One region of the Tsukamurella sp. USMM236 genome, then DNA from elsewhere that is predicted to be linked to it. Evidence: riboswitches for the same ligand, from Rfam matches in the RefSeq annotation. Region 1 holds a riboswitch; the other holds the start of a gene.
The links. A riboswitch is a leader RNA that binds a small molecule or an ion and turns the genes downstream of it on or off. The one in region 1 is predicted to bind cobalamin.
Positions count from the first base shown of each region.

Region 1 (7,169 bases):
CGACGCCGAGTGGGAGGCCCGCGCGGCGGACCACCGCGCCCGGCTGGAGCCCTTCGTCGAGGCGCATCGCCGCCGGGCCGCCCGCGGCGAGAAGCACCCCGTCTGGGACTTCCTGTTCACGTACTACGGGCACCGCCCCGCGCACCTGCTGCGCTGGCACCCGGGCCTCGGGACCGAGCTCGACGGCCCGCGGGCGGCGGACGAATTCAGCGGCGCGCGCGGCTACCTCGTCGAGGGCACCCGGGTCCGGCCGGACCCGGCGACGCTGGCCAACCGCGCGGGCACCGCCGCCTACGTGGCCCGGCTCCTGGAGGCCACGGCCGCGCGCCGGCCCGTGTTCGGCTGCTTCGGCCTGCACGAGTGGGCGATGGTCTTCCGCGAGGCCGACCAGGCGCGACACCCGGTGCCGCTGCGCCTGGGCCCGGCGGGCACGGACGACGTGGTCCGCGCGGGCCAGCTGACGTGCACCCACTACGACGCCTTCCGCTTCTTCACCCCCGACGCGGCGCCCCGCAACGCGGTCGAGCTCACGCGGGAGACCCAGGTCGGCTCGGAGCAGCCCGGCTGCCTGCACGCCGGCATGGACCTCTACAAGTGGGCCTTCAAGCTGACGCCCGGCGCACCGTCGGACCTGGTGGCCGACGCGTTCGACCTGGCCCGGGACGCCCGGGAACTGGACATGCGGGCGAGCCCGTACGACCTGACGGCCTACGGCTTCGAGCCCATCGCGATCGAGACGGCCGAGGGCCGGCGCGAGTACGTGCGGCAGCAGGCCGCGCTGGCCGAGCGCGCCACCCCGATCCGCGAGCGCCTGCTCGCCGTGGTCCGCGCCTGGCCCGCAGAGCGGCCCGGTGAGCGGCCCGGTGAGCAGCCCGCCGCCGATATGCCCGCATCGCCCGCCTAGACTTCCGTTCCAGCGACGGTCCGTGGGCGCGAGCCCACGGCGCAAGAGGGAACCCGGTGCGAAACCGGGGCTGCCCCGCAACGGTGACACGCCCAGCGCGTGCGAGCCCGATACCTGCCCTCGCGACCGCCCGGAGCCGGGCGGTGCTCACCGACCCGAGGGGAGTCGCGGAGTGCGAGTGGTCTCGTCGCGCCGTGTGGCAGTGCTGTTGGCCTGCTTGCTGATCGCGCTGATCGCCGCGATGTGGCTGGGCGTGCTGCTGGGCACCGTGCGCATCCCTTGGCAGGACTCGACCCGCTATGTCTGGGCCTTTCTCACCGGCGGCGTCATCGACGCCGAGCACGCCACGCACTACCGGATCGTCGCGGATTCGCGGATCCCCCGGGTACTCAGCGCCGCGATCGTGGGCGCGGGGCTCAGCGCGATCGGCGTCGCGGTCCAGGCGATGGTGCGCAACGCCCTCGCCGACCCGTACGTACTCGGGATCTCCTCCGGCGCGTCGGTCGGCGCGACGACGGTGGCCCTGTTCGGCGTCTTCGGCACGCTCGGCCTGTACGCGCTCCCTACGGCCGCCTTCCTGGGCGCGCTCGGTGCGACGGCGCTGGTCTACCTCATCGCGTACCGCGGCGGCGGCCTCACGCCGCTGCGGCTCGTCCTCACCGGAACCGCCCTCGCGTACGGCTTCTCGGCGGTGACCACGGTGCTGGTCTTCCTCGCCCCGCGCGGCGACGCGGCCCGCACCGTCATGTTCTGGCTGTTCGGCAGCCTCTCCCCCTCGACCTGGCGCACCACCGCGCTGCTGGCGGTCACGGTCGCGATCGGGCTGGTGACGCTGCGGTACGGCGCGCGCAAGCTCAACGCGCTCGCCCTCGGCGACGAGGTCGCGATCTCCGTCGGGCTCTCGGCCTCCGGCTACCGCTCGGCGCTGTTCGTGCTCACCGCGGCGATGACCGGGATCATCGTCTCCGTCTGCGGCGCCATCGGCTTCGTCGGGCTCGTGGTGCCGCACGTCGCCCGGCTGCTGGTGGGCGCCGACCACCGCCGGGTCCTGGTCATCGCGCCCGCGCTCGGGGCGGTCTTCCTCGTGCTCGCCGACATCGCGGCCCGCACCGTCGCGCCACCGCAGGAGCTGCCGCTCGGCGCGATCACCGCCGCCGTCGGCGTGCCCCTGTTCATCGCGCTCATGCGCCGCAGGTCCGTGGGGAGCGCGTGATGCGGGTCGAGTACAGCGGCGTCTCCGTCGAGCTGGGCGGACGGCGCATCGTCGAGAACCTCAGCCTCACGGCGGAATCCGGCGAGTTCATCGGCGTCGTGGGCCCCAACGGCAGCGGCAAGTCCACCCTGCTCCGGTGCGCCTACCGCGCGCTGCGACCGGCGACGGGCACCGTCACCGTCGACGGGCGGGACGTCACGGCGATCAGCCTCGAGGAGAATGCGCGGCAGGTCGCGGCCGTGATGCAGCACGCCCCGTTCGACATCGGCTTCACCGCGCGCGAGATCGTGGAGACCGGTCGCCTGCCGCACCGCCGCCGGGGCGTCCCGCTCGCCGCGCACCGTCGGGCGGTCGACGGTGCGCTCGCCGCCGCCGGCGCCGCGGACCTGGCCCGGCGGGACTTCGGCACGCTCTCGGGCGGCGAGGCGCAGCGGGTGCTCATCGCGCGGGCCTTCGCGCAGGAGCCGCGGGTGCTGGTGCTCGACGAGCCCACCAACCACCTCGACGTGCGGCACCAGTTCGCGGTGCTCAGCGCCGCCCGCGACCTGGGCGTCACCGTGATCGCGGTGCTGCACGACCTCAATCTCGCGGCGCAGTACTGCGACCGCCTGTACGTGCTGTCCGAGGGTGCGCTGGCCTGCTCCGGCACCCCGGCGGAGATCCTCACGCCGAAAACGCTCCGGCGGTACTTCGACATCGGGGCGCACGTGTTGCCCCACCCCCGCCTGGGCGTGCCCCAGGTGATCTTCGACAGTGGTCTGACGGAAGGGACCTGACATGAAACGACTCCCCCTGGTGCTGCTCGCGGGCGTCCTGCTCACCGGCTGCGGCGCGACCGTCGAGGAGGCGGCGCCGTCGGCGTCCTCGGGACCCGCCACCGTCACCAACTGCGGTGCGCCCCTGACGGTGCCGGGCCCGCCCAGCCGAGTGGTGGTCAACGACACCGGCACCGCGGAGATCCTGTTCGCGCTGGGCCTGACCGACCGCATCGTCGGGTACACGACCTACGACGGCAAGCACGTCGACTACAACACCTCGCCGTGGAAGGCCGACTTCGATCGTGCCCCCAGCCTGGGCACCGCCTTCACCCGCGAGACGATCCAGGCGGCCCGGCCCGACTTCGTCTTCGCGGGCTGGAACTACGGCTTCAAGGAGACCACCGGCGTGACGCCGGACTGGATCCGCGAGATCGGCGCCGTGCCGTACCAGCTCACCGAGGCCTGCCGCCAGGCCGGGAGCACGAAGCGGGGCATCATGCCGCCGCTCGACGCGCTGTTCGCGGACCTGACGAACCTCGGGACCCTGTTCGGAGTGCCGGAGCGCGCGGAGAAGCTGGTCGCCGAGTACCGCGCCCGGATCGATGAGGTCCGGACCTCCGCGCCGGCGGGGAAGAAGGCGCGGGTCTTCCTGTTCGACAGCGCCTCCCCGGACCCGTTCACCTCGGGCCGCACCGGCACCCCGCAGGCGATCATCGAGAACGCGGGCGGCGAGAACGTCTTCGCCGACCTCGACGACTCGTGGACGACGGCGTCCTGGGAGGCGGCGGCGCAGCGCGACCCGGAGGTGATCGCGATCGTCGACTACGGCGTCGGCCCGGAGAACACCCCGGACGCGAAGATCGCGCAGCTGCGCTCGCAGCCGCTGATGGCGAACACCACCGCCGTCCGCGAGGGCAACGTCGTCGTGATCCCGTACGCGGGCTGGGTCGAGGGCCCGCGCACGCCGGGCAGCGTCGAGACTTTGGGCGCGTACCTCCGTTCCAAGGGCTTCTGATTCGCCCAGCGCGTACCCGTGTGCGATGACATACTCGCGCTGAACGTGAGCCATGCTCACGTTCATGCCCCGCTCATGCACTTTCAGGGAGAAGAGTCATGACAGCTCACCACGAATCAGCACAGCTCAGCCGGCGTCGTCTGCTCATCGGCGGCGCGGCCGTCGCCGGACTCACCGCCGCGGCGGCCGCGGCCGGGTCCGTGGTCGCGCCGGCGGCGAACGCCGCGACCTACGTGCGGCCCATCCGGAACGCGACCGCGCACCCGATCACCGCTCAGTGGCGACAGCCCGGCTCCTGGGAGGCGGGTTACCACACCGGGGTCGACATCGGCTGTCCCATCGGCACGCCCGTGTACGCGACCATCGGCGGCGATGTCCGCACGGGACGGGCGAACTGGGGCGCGGCGTACGGGACGATGATCCTGATCAACGACGACGTCGACGGATCGGACTGGGGCTACTGCCACCTGTCGCGGCGGGTCGTGAGCGACGGCCAGAAGGTCGCGACCAACCAGCTGATCGGGTACTCGGGCGACACCGGGAACACCCGGGGACCGCACCTGCACCTGGAGCGCCGTCCGCGCTACGGCGGCTACGGATCGGATCTCAACCCGAACCTCTGGCCCTGACCGGCAGAACGACCCGACGAACGACGACGGCCCGTCGGACCATCCCCCCGAATGGTCCGACGGGCCGTTGCCCGTGCGTGTCGGCCTAGGTGGCCGGCTTGGTGATCTTCACGTCCTTGCCGAACTCGGTGAGGTTCAGCGTGATGGGCAGTTCCTTCAGCTTGACCTCCATCCGCGTGACGTTCGGCTTGGGCTGCGGGTTCGCCGACGGATCGAAGACGATCCACAGCGTGATGGGCAGCGTGGTGCCGGCGTTGCCGCGGGTGGCGATGTCGGTGATCTGCGGCAGCAGCGGGTCGAGGACCTGCGTGGCGACGGTGCCGGTGACCTTGACGGTCTTGAGGCCGTTCGCGGTGTCCTTGCCGTCGACCTTCGGGTTCTGCACGGAGTCGAGGATCTTGGCGAGCCCCTTCTCCAGGTCGAGGATGATCGCCGGGTCGTAGACGCCCTTCTCACCGGTCTTGCCCATCGGCTGGTACTTCGCGCCGCCGAGGTTGGCGTACATCACGCCGTCGATCACGACGAACTTCGTCTGCACGTAGTTGTCCTGGACGCGGACGTTGGCGTCGCCCTGCGCGGCCACGCGCTTGGTGTCCTTGAAGGAGATGATGTCGCCGGTGACGCTGGTGACGGGCAGGCCCTGGATCCCCTTGTCGACGGCGAGCGTCAGGTGCTCCGAGTAGGTCTCCCGGGTGGCCAGGGCCGCGTCCTGCACGATCTGGACGGTCGGCAGGCCGCTCGCGTCGACCGAGGGTGCGGCCGTCGGCGAGCCCGAGGCGCCGCTCGCGGCCGCGGCGGTGGCGGTCGTGGTGCCGCCGTCGTCGGTCTTCTTGTCCGCACAACCGGTGAGTACCAGTGCGCCGGCGGCGAGCAGCGCTACAGCCGCCCGCGATGCCTTGAGGTTCATAGGGTTCCCCCCTGGAATCTGTCCGGGCGGAACCGCCCGGGGCCGAATGAAAGGGCGGAAGCCCCGCCCTCACGATGAAGTATGCATGAATTCCGGAGTCGATCGAAGCATTCTTCTGCGCGATTTCCGGGCAAATCGGACACTGGGCGGTAGCGGCAAGCGCACCTTCAGCGATCCATTAGCGTGACCGGAGAAGGTCTACACAACCGCCGGATCCGGCAGTGTTCAGGAGGAACCAGAAGTGTCGATCAATTCCACCCCGCCACCGGCGCCGTCCGAGCGCGGCGCGGCCGACCCCGGCCCCCGCGATCTCGAGCGCGGCACCGACCCGGGGCGCGGAGGCGGCGCAGGTCACGACGGCGCTTCCGGCTCCGACGAGCGCGATCCCGGGCGTCGCCCCGCCGGCCCCCGCGGCCGCGATTTCGATACCGAGAGCGGCGACCCCGGACCCCGCGATCTGGGGCGTGAACCCGGCCCCGGCGGCGGGCCGCAGTTGTCGAACGTGTGGGTCTACAAGGGCCGCGCCTACGATCTCTCGGAATGGATCAACAAGCATCCGGGCGGGGAATTCTTCATCGGCCGCTCCAAGAATCGTGACATCACGTCGATCATCGGTTCGTATCACGCGAATCCCGAAAAGGTCGAGAAGATGCTGGAACGGTTCGCCCTCGATCGCGATGCCCGCGTCGAGGACGTCCATCCCAAGAACAATGCGCCGGCCTTCCTCTTCAAGGACGGATTCGACAGTTGGCGCGACACCCCGCGCTACCGGTTCGACGATCCGACGGATCTGCTGCACGCCGTGAAGGCGCGGCTGCGCGACCCGGCGATGAAGGCGCGCGTGCAGCGCATGGACCGCTGGTTCAACGTCGTCGCGGCGGCGCTGGCCGTCGCCTACGTCGTGGTCATCGCCACCCGCCTGGGCGTCCCGTCGTGGATGCCGATCTGGCTGTTCGTGCTGCTCATGGTCGTCCTCCGCAGCTCGCTGGCGGGTTTCGGCCACTACGCGATCCATCGCAAGCAGAAGGGCGCGACGAAGGTGCTGGTCAACGCCTTCGACATCAACTACGTCGCACTGTCGTTCGTGACGGCCGACGGGCACGCGCTGCTGCACCACCCGCACACGCAGAGCGAGGTGGACATCAAGAAGAACGTCTTCACCATGATGATGGACATCCCGCGCTGGTACCGGATCCCGATCCACACGCTGCACAAGTTCGGGCACACCGCGACGGGCATGACGATGCGGCTGTTCGAGATCGTCAAGCTCACCCGCCAGGTGGGGGTCGCCGACATGTACGGCTCGCTGCGCGGGGCGCTCCCCCACTTCATCGGCGCCTTCGCGATGCGCGCGCTGCTCATCGGCGAGTTCCTGCTGTTCCTGTTCCTCGGCGACGTGTGGGCCTGGGTGGCGCAGTTCGTCGCCGTGCTGTGGGTGAGCACCTTCCTGGTGGTCGCGAGCCACGACTTCGAGACGGACGTCGACGACCTCCCCGAGGTCGAGACCGAGGACTGGGCGGTCAACCAGCTCAACCAGGCCTACGACCTGTGGATCTCGGGCAACCGGTACGTCGACTGCTTCCTCTCGGCCGGCCTGTCCAGCCACCGCGTGCACCACGTCCTGCCCTACCAGCGCAGCGGCTTCGCCAACATCGCGACCGAGGAACTGATGGCCGAGGAGGCCGCCAAGTTCGGCGTCGAATGGCTGCCCAGGCGCAGCTTCTTCTTCGACCGCCTGCCCGA
Region 1 is NZ_JBBCSS010000002.1:61,922-69,090, reverse strand. Features, by position in the region: gene WFK95_RS06125 (3-methyladenine DNA glycosylase) at 1-904, shown strand, start outside; cobalamin riboswitch at 904-1,040, shown strand; gene WFK95_RS06120 (FecCD family ABC transporter permease) at 1,146-2,117, shown strand; gene WFK95_RS06115 (ABC transporter ATP-binding protein) at 2,117-2,893, shown strand; gene WFK95_RS06110 (ABC transporter substrate-binding protein) at 2,895-3,890, shown strand; gene WFK95_RS06105 (M23 family metallopeptidase) at 3,989-4,519, shown strand; gene WFK95_RS06100 (LppX_LprAFG lipoprotein) at 4,605-5,426, opposite strand; gene WFK95_RS06095 (fatty acid desaturase) at 5,884-7,169, shown strand, end outside.

Region 2 (7,169 bases), on a different contig from region 1:
GGCGATGAAGATGGAGGCCGCGATCACCGCACCCGTCGCCGGCACCGTCACCCGCGTCGCCCTCGCCGGGGCCACCCAGGTCGACGGTGGCGACCTTGTCGCCGTCATCGAGGGCTGACCCGCACCACGGACAGGGCCCGGCCGCGCGAACGCGGCCGGGCCCTTCCTTCTCTCACAGCGTGGCGCGCACCGCCTTCGCCGCTGCGACCAGGTTCCGCAGGGCGGCCACCGTCTCCTGCTGACCGCGGGTCTTCAGGCCGCAGTCCGGGTTCACCCACAGCCGCTGCGCCGGCACGGCGTCCAGGGCCGCACGCAGCGACGACTCGATCTCCTCCTGCGCCGGGACCCGGGGCGAGTGGATATCGTAGACACCGGGCCCGACCTGGTTGGCGAAGCCCGCCTCGTTGAGGTCGGCGAGGATCTCCATCCGCGACCGCGCGGCCTCGATCGACGTCACGTCCGCGTCGAGATCGGCGATCGCGCCGATCACGTCGCCGAACTCCGAATAGCAGAGGTGCGTGTGGATCTGGGTGCCGTCGGCCACGCCCGAGGTCGACAGCCGGAACGAGCCCGTTGCCCAAGCGAGGTAGGCCGAGCGGTCCGCAGCCCGCAGCGGCAGCAGCTCACGCAGCGCGGGCTCGTCGACCTGGATGACCTGCACGCCCGCCCGCTCGAGGTCCACCGTCTCGTCGCGGATCGCGAGCGCCACCTGGTCGGCCGTCTCGGCGAGCGACTGGTCGTCGCGGACGAACGACCAGGCGAGGATCGTGACCGGCCCGGTGAGCATGCCCTTGACCGGCCGCTCCGTGAGCGTCTGCGCGTAGGTGATCCACGAGACGGTCATCGGATCGGTGCGGTGCACGTCGCCGTACAGGATCGGCGGCCGCACGCACCGAGTGCCGTAGGACTGCACCCACCCGTTCTCGGTCGCGAGGAAGCCGTCGAGGCGCTCCGCGAAGTACTGCACCATGTCGTTGCGCTCGGGCTCGCCGTGGACGAGGACGTCGATGCCGAGCTCCTCCTGCAGCGCGACCACATCGGCGATCTCGGACTGCATGCGCCGCACGTACTCGGCCTCGTCGATCCTCCCCGCGCGCAGGTCGGCGCGGGCGACCCGGATCGCGCCGGTCTGCGGGTACGAGCCGATGGTCGTGGTCGGCAACAACGGGAGATCGAGCCGGTCCCGCTGGACCACGGCGCGATCGGCGGCCGCGGTTCGGCCGGTCCCGGTGGCGCGCAGGGCGATGAGGCGGTCGCGCACCGTCGCATCGTTCAGGCGGGGATCCGCGCTGCGGGCCGCACGGACCGCGGCGCTCCGCCCGAACTCCGCGGCGACCACGGGGCGCCCCTCGGTGAGGGCGCGGGCGAGGACGACGACCTCGTCGATCTTCTCCTGAGCGAAGGCCAGCCAGGCGCGAACCCCCTCGGCGCCAGCGGGTTCGGGCGCCATCTCCGCGGCGACCGCGTAGGGCACGTGCAGCAGCGAGCAGGACGTGCTCACGGCCAACGCACCCGCTGACCCGGACAGCATGCCCAGGGTCGCCGACGCCGATGCCAGGTCGGTGCGCCAGACGTTGCGCCCGTCGACGACGCCCGCGAGCAGCAGCTTGTCCTGGAGCGCCGGCACGGCGGCGACCGCCGCGACGGCGGCGGGATCGGTCACCAGGTCGACGGCGACCGCCTCGATCGCGGTGCCGGCCAGGGCCTCCAGCGACGGCCCCGGCGAGCCGAAGTACGTCGCCACGAGGATCGACGGCCGGTCGGCGGCCGAGGAGAGCTCGCCGTACACCCGCGCCGCCTCGCCGGCGAGCGACAGGCCCGCCTCCGTCACCAGCACCGGCTCGTCGATCTGCACCCACTGCGCACCCCGGGCCGCCAGCCGCGCCAGGAGATCCCGGTAGAGCGGCAGGAGCTCGTCCAGGCGGGAGAGCGGCTCACCGGCACCGTCGACCGGCTTGGCGAGCGCGAGGAAGGTGAGCGGTCCGACGACGACCGGGCGCGCCGGGACGCCCTGCGCCAGCGCCTCGTCCAGATCGCCGAGCACCTTCTCGGGGTGCAGCGCGAAGGCGGTCGCCGGCCCGATCTCGGGAACGAGGTAGTGGTAGTTCGTGTCGAACCACTTGGTCATCTCGAGCGGGGTGACCTCGGCGGTACCGCGCGCCGCGGCGAAGTACCGGTCGAGCGGATCCTCGATCCCCGCGACCCGGGGCGGCAGGGCGCCGAGCAGTTCCGCGGTGTCGAGCATCTGGTCGTAGTAGCTGAACGTGTTGGTGGGGACGGAATCCAGCCCGGCGGCGACCAGCCGTGCCCACTCGTCGCGCCGGAGGCCGGCGGCGGTGGATGCGAGCTCGGCCCGGGTGATCGAGCCCTTCCAATAGCCCTCGATCGCGCGCTTGAGCTCGCGCCGGGGGCCGATGCGGGGAACACCGAGGACGGTGCGGGTGAAATTCGGTGCGGTCACGTGAAGGACCGTTCCTTTCGTGCGTAGCCAGGGCGGGCCACCCGTCCGGACGCACGTACGCACGACTCGCGGACCGTCGACGTGCGACGTCCGTTCGTCCTGTGCGGTCGCACGCCCGGTCCGCGAGGCGGCACACCACCGGACGCGGCGCGTCCGGTACAGCGGGCAGGTATTCGGACTCGCAGGCGCGCCCTGGGGCTCCTACCGGTCGCTGCTTCCCAGGCTCTGCGGCCCAGTGCATTCGTCGCGACTTTCGTTCCTGCTCACCGCTGCGGGACAGTCCCGGATTCCCACCGGGTTCCCTCTCGATCCGCGGTTCCCCACGGCACCGAGTTGTCGCGGCCCGAGGCTTCGGCGCGACATACCAGCTGCACCTTCCAGCATGCCATGCCGCTCCGTGACGGCGGGCGTCACCTCAGTCGTCGACGGCGAACCGCTTGAGCCGGCTGGTCTGCCCCGCGATCAGCCGCACGCGGGACTTCGGCACCCCGAGGTGGGAGGCGAGCAACTCGACGGCGGCCTTGTTCGCCTTGCCCTCGGTGGCCGGCTCGCGCACGAACAGGGTGAGCGCGCCGGCATCGTCGACCTCCACCGCGGGGCCCTTGCGGCTGCCGGGCTTGATCCTGCAGGTCACGGTGCGCGGGCTCATCGCCCCATGATCGCAGGTTCACCACTGAGTACAGTGGATTCATGGGGTTGAGGAAGGCAGGGCTCGTCGCCGCCGCGGTGGTCGCCGCGCTGGTGGTGCTCGCGGGCGGCGTCGTGTGGCTCTCCAGCGTGCATCAGACGCCGCTCACGAAGCACCTCCCCGCCGAGTTGAAGCCCCGCGTCTACCCCGCGGTCTCGACCGCGGGCCTCGATCCCGCGCGCGTCCGGATCCTGGAGAACGTGCGCCGCGAGTTCGACGCCAACCGCCCGGGCACGTACTTCTCGGAGGGCGTCGACGAGCCCTGGTGCGCCGACTTCGTCTCGACGGTGCTCCGCGATTCCGGCCTGCCGCTGCACAACCCGAACTCCGGGACCTGGCGCATCCCCGGCGTGTACACGCTCACCGAGTACTTCCAGAAGGCCGGGAAGCTGGAGTCGGCGACCGCGTACCGGCCGCAGCCGGGCGACGTCGTGCTGTACACGCCGGAGCACCCGGCGATGCGCCAGCACACCAACTTCGTCGTCGCGGTGTCGGGCGACAGCGTCACCACCGTCGGCGGCAACCAGGAGGGCGGCATCAGCGCCTGGACGTACCGGCTGACCGACACCTTCGGCCTCGCCGGGTACGGGGTGCCGGCCCGATGACGGTGCTCGAGGCGCTGCGAGCGCGGCTCACCTCCGGAAGCCTTCCGGGAGAGCGCTCCGACGGGCTGCGGATCGCCGTGTGCATCGAGGGCGGCGGCTCGCGCTCCGCGTATTCCGCGGGGATGGCGATCGCGGTCGACGAGCTCGGCCTGCTGCCCGCCGTCGACGCGATCTACGGCACCTCGGGCGGCGGCCTCAACGCGGCGTGGCTGGTCTCCGGCGAGGGCCGACGGTGGCTGCCCTCGTGGGGCTGGGAGGAGGTGCTGGCCGAGCGCGTGGTGCACCCGCGGCGGGCGCTGCGCGGCGGCGTCGTGGTGGACACGCAACACCTGGTGGACCGGGTCTACTCCGACGTCACGCCGATGAACTTCGCCGCCATCCTCGCCAGCCCGATCTCCCTGCACCCCTTGGCCGTCGACGCGCACACCCGCCGGGTGGCCGACCTCGCGCCCTACGTCACCGACGCCGCGACGCTGCGCACCGCGCTGCGCGCGACGACCGCCCTCCCTCTGCTCGCGGGGCGGCCCGTGCGGCTCGCCGGGCGGGAGTTCCTCGACGGCGGCCTCGCGGAGAAGGTACCCCTGGCCACCCCGATCGATCAGGGCGCCACGCACCTGCTCGTGCTGCGCACCACCTCGGAGGACGCGGCGCCCCGCTCCTCCCGCGCCGAGCAGTGGGTCCTGGACGCGTACTTCACCGCCCGCCGCGCCGCCCCCGCTCCGGAGCCGGCCGCGGTCGGCACCGCCGAGGTGCTGCAGGTCTGGGTCCCATCCGGGAGCCCTGCCGTCGGCAGGCTCTCGGGCGACGGTCCGCTGATCTCCCGCGCCGTCGAGATCGGCCGGGACGCCGCGCTCCTCGCCCTCGCCGGATAGCCCTCAGTCGCGCAGCAGTCGTCCGGCGAGGCGTTCGGCCTGATCCGCCGCGGCGGGCGGCGGCGGCTCGCCGGCGACGAGGTGCCGGCGCGCGACCGCGAGGGGCAGCTCGTACAGGGCGAAGGCGACGTCGGCACGCGAGCATCCCGCATCCGCGGCCACTCGGCCGACGATCCCCGCGATCCGGTCCTGCCGCTCGGTGTCGAGCGCCGCCCACTCGGCGGCCGCGGCGGCCGGCCAGGAGTCGACGGCGAACGCCTGGGGTCCGGCCTGCAGGACGAGCGCCTCGCCGAGGTCGGCGCGGCAGCGCTCCACGATCCACCGCGCGCTCGACGCGGCGTCGGAGCTAGCCGCGAGGTCTCCCCAGGCCGCGGTGTAGTCCTCGTGGAACCGGCGGACCGTCCGGAGCCAGACGGCCGCGAGCAGAGTGGGACGGTCGGGGAAGAGGTGGTACACGGATCCGCTGGGCGACTTGGACTCCCGCACGACAGCGGCCACCGTGAGGCCCCGCGTCCCGTCCCGCGCGAAGAGCCGGACGGCGGCGTCGAGCAGCCCGTCCGGATCGTGCAGCCTCGGCCTTCCCATGACCGCGATCCTATGTTAGACCTGTTTTAGAGAGAAGTCCCCAAAAAGGAGCCGTCATGCTCGAACCCAACGCGGAGTCCCTCGCCCTCGCCTCGGCGATCCTCGACGCCCAGCCCTTCAACGCCGTGGTCGGCGCGCGGATCACGGCGTTCGGCGGGGGCGTTGCGGAGCTGGTCCTCGACATCGAGGACCGGCACCGACAGCAGTTCGGCGTCGCCCACGGTGGCGTCCTCGCGTACCTGGCCGACAACGCGCTGACCTTCGCGGCGGGGTCGGTCCTCGGCACGGACGTACTCACCGGCGGCGTGGACGTGAACTACCTCCGCGCGGCGCGGGACGGGCGACTGCGCACCGCGGCGACGGTCGTACACCGGGCCCGAACGCACGCCGTGGCCACCGCCGAGATCTGGCACGAGTCCGGCGACGGCGAGCCGCGCCTGTGCGCCATCGCCCGCGGCACCGTCTTCGTCACCGCCCCGGGGACGTCGCGGTGACCGCCCCGGACGTACCGTGGGCGGCCGCGCGCACCACCGTGCGCCGCGCCGTGCGCTCGTCGCTGCACTGCGCGGTCGCGTCCCGCAATCCCGACGGTTCCCCGCACGTCACCCCCATCGGCTCGATCCTGCTGGATCGAGAGGCCCGCTCGGGCATCTACTTCGACGTGTTCAACGCGCGGCTCGCACGCAACCTCGCACTCGACCCCCGGGTGACGGTGCTGGCGGTCGACAGCGGCCCGCTCCGCTGGCTGCGCGCGCTGCTCCGCGGGCGGTTCGAGCAGAGCCCCGGGGTCCAGCTCGTGGGCACGGCCGGCCCGGCGCGGCCCGCGCTCCCCGAGGAGATCGCCCGGTTCCGCAGGGTCGTCGGCCCGCTCGGCAGGACCCCCGGCGGGCGCGCCTTCTGGGCCGACCTGTCCCGGGTGCGCGACCTCCGCTTCGACGACGCCCGGCCGGTCCGTCTCGGCTCGATGACGCGTGAGCGGCGAGTCAGTCCGCGACGACGGTGCCCTGATGGAACATCACCGTCCACCGGTTCTCGCGGCGCCGCCACACGGTGAGCCGCCGGGTGCTGCGCTCCCCCTGCACCAGCGTGTACGTGAGCAGGTAGACCGACGCCCCCATGGCGCGCACCTGGAACTCGCCGGTCTCCCAGTCCGATTCGTCCTGCGGCACAGCCATACGCTCGGCGAGCACCGCGCGGATGTGCTCGCGGCTGTACCGTCGCCCCGAGGCGCCGACCTCCCAGAAGTCCTGCGCGACCGCGTCGTCGAAGTCCTGCAATGATCGCCAGCAGGGGCCGTGGAAGACGGGTTCGCGGCGACGGAGGTCCGCGAGCACCTCGCGCAGCTCCGGCGCCGTGGTGCGGTCCGGTTCGTACGCCTCCTCGGTCACTTGCCCAAGGCTACCCTCACTGCCAGTCGCGGGACCGGGAGGGCACCGACAGGTCCATGCGCTGCAGCCGGTCGGCGACGACGGTGACGGCGCCCTCCGCGTTCTGCAGCTTCCCCCGCACCAGCAGTGCGGGCGCCGACTGCGCGAGCCGCCGGTACCGCGCCCACAACCCCTGGCTGCACACCACGTTCACCATCCCGGTCTCGTCCTCGAGGTTGATGAAGGTGACGCCGCCCGCGGTGGCGGGCCGCTGCCGGTGCGTGACGGCCCCGCCCACCAGCACGCGGTCACCGTCGGGCAGCGAGAGCAGGCGGTCGGCGCGGACGACGCCGAGCCGGTCGAGGGCGGGCCGGAGGAACTCCGTGTGGTACTTGCCGACGGTGACCGACGTGGCCCACACGTCCGCCGCCGCGAGCTCCGTCTCGCTCATCCCGGGCAGGGTGGGCGGGGCTCCCGCGGTGGCCGTGCCCGGCAGCCGGTCCGGGCGCTCGCGGGCGGCGGCGCCGGCCTCCCACAGCGCCTGCCGCCGATCCCGGCCGAAGCAGTCCAGCGCACCGGAGGTCGCGAGCG
Region 2 is NZ_JBBCSS010000004.1:350,689-357,857, forward strand. Features, by position in the region: gene WFK95_RS15775 (pyruvate carboxylase) at 1-118, shown strand, start outside; gene metE (5-methyltetrahydropteroyltriglutamate--homocysteine S-methyltransferase) at 173-2,461, opposite strand; cobalamin riboswitch at 2,626-2,791, opposite strand; gene WFK95_RS15785 (DUF167 domain-containing protein) at 2,877-3,110, opposite strand; gene WFK95_RS15790 (CHAP domain-containing protein) at 3,152-3,754, shown strand; gene WFK95_RS15795 (patatin-like phospholipase family protein) at 3,751-4,626, shown strand; gene WFK95_RS15800 (TetR/AcrR family transcriptional regulator) at 4,630-5,211, opposite strand; gene WFK95_RS15805 (PaaI family thioesterase) at 5,268-5,705, shown strand; gene WFK95_RS15810 (pyridoxamine 5'-phosphate oxidase family protein) at 5,702-6,265, shown strand; gene WFK95_RS15815 (nuclear transport factor 2 family protein) at 6,195-6,599, opposite strand; gene WFK95_RS15820 (error-prone DNA polymerase) at 6,616-7,169, opposite strand, start outside.
Region 2: linked by a shared signal. The riboswitch ahead of metE (5-methyltetrahydropteroyltriglutamate--homocysteine S-methyltransferase) and the one ahead of WFK95_RS06120 (FecCD family ABC transporter permease) in region 1 are both predicted to bind cobalamin.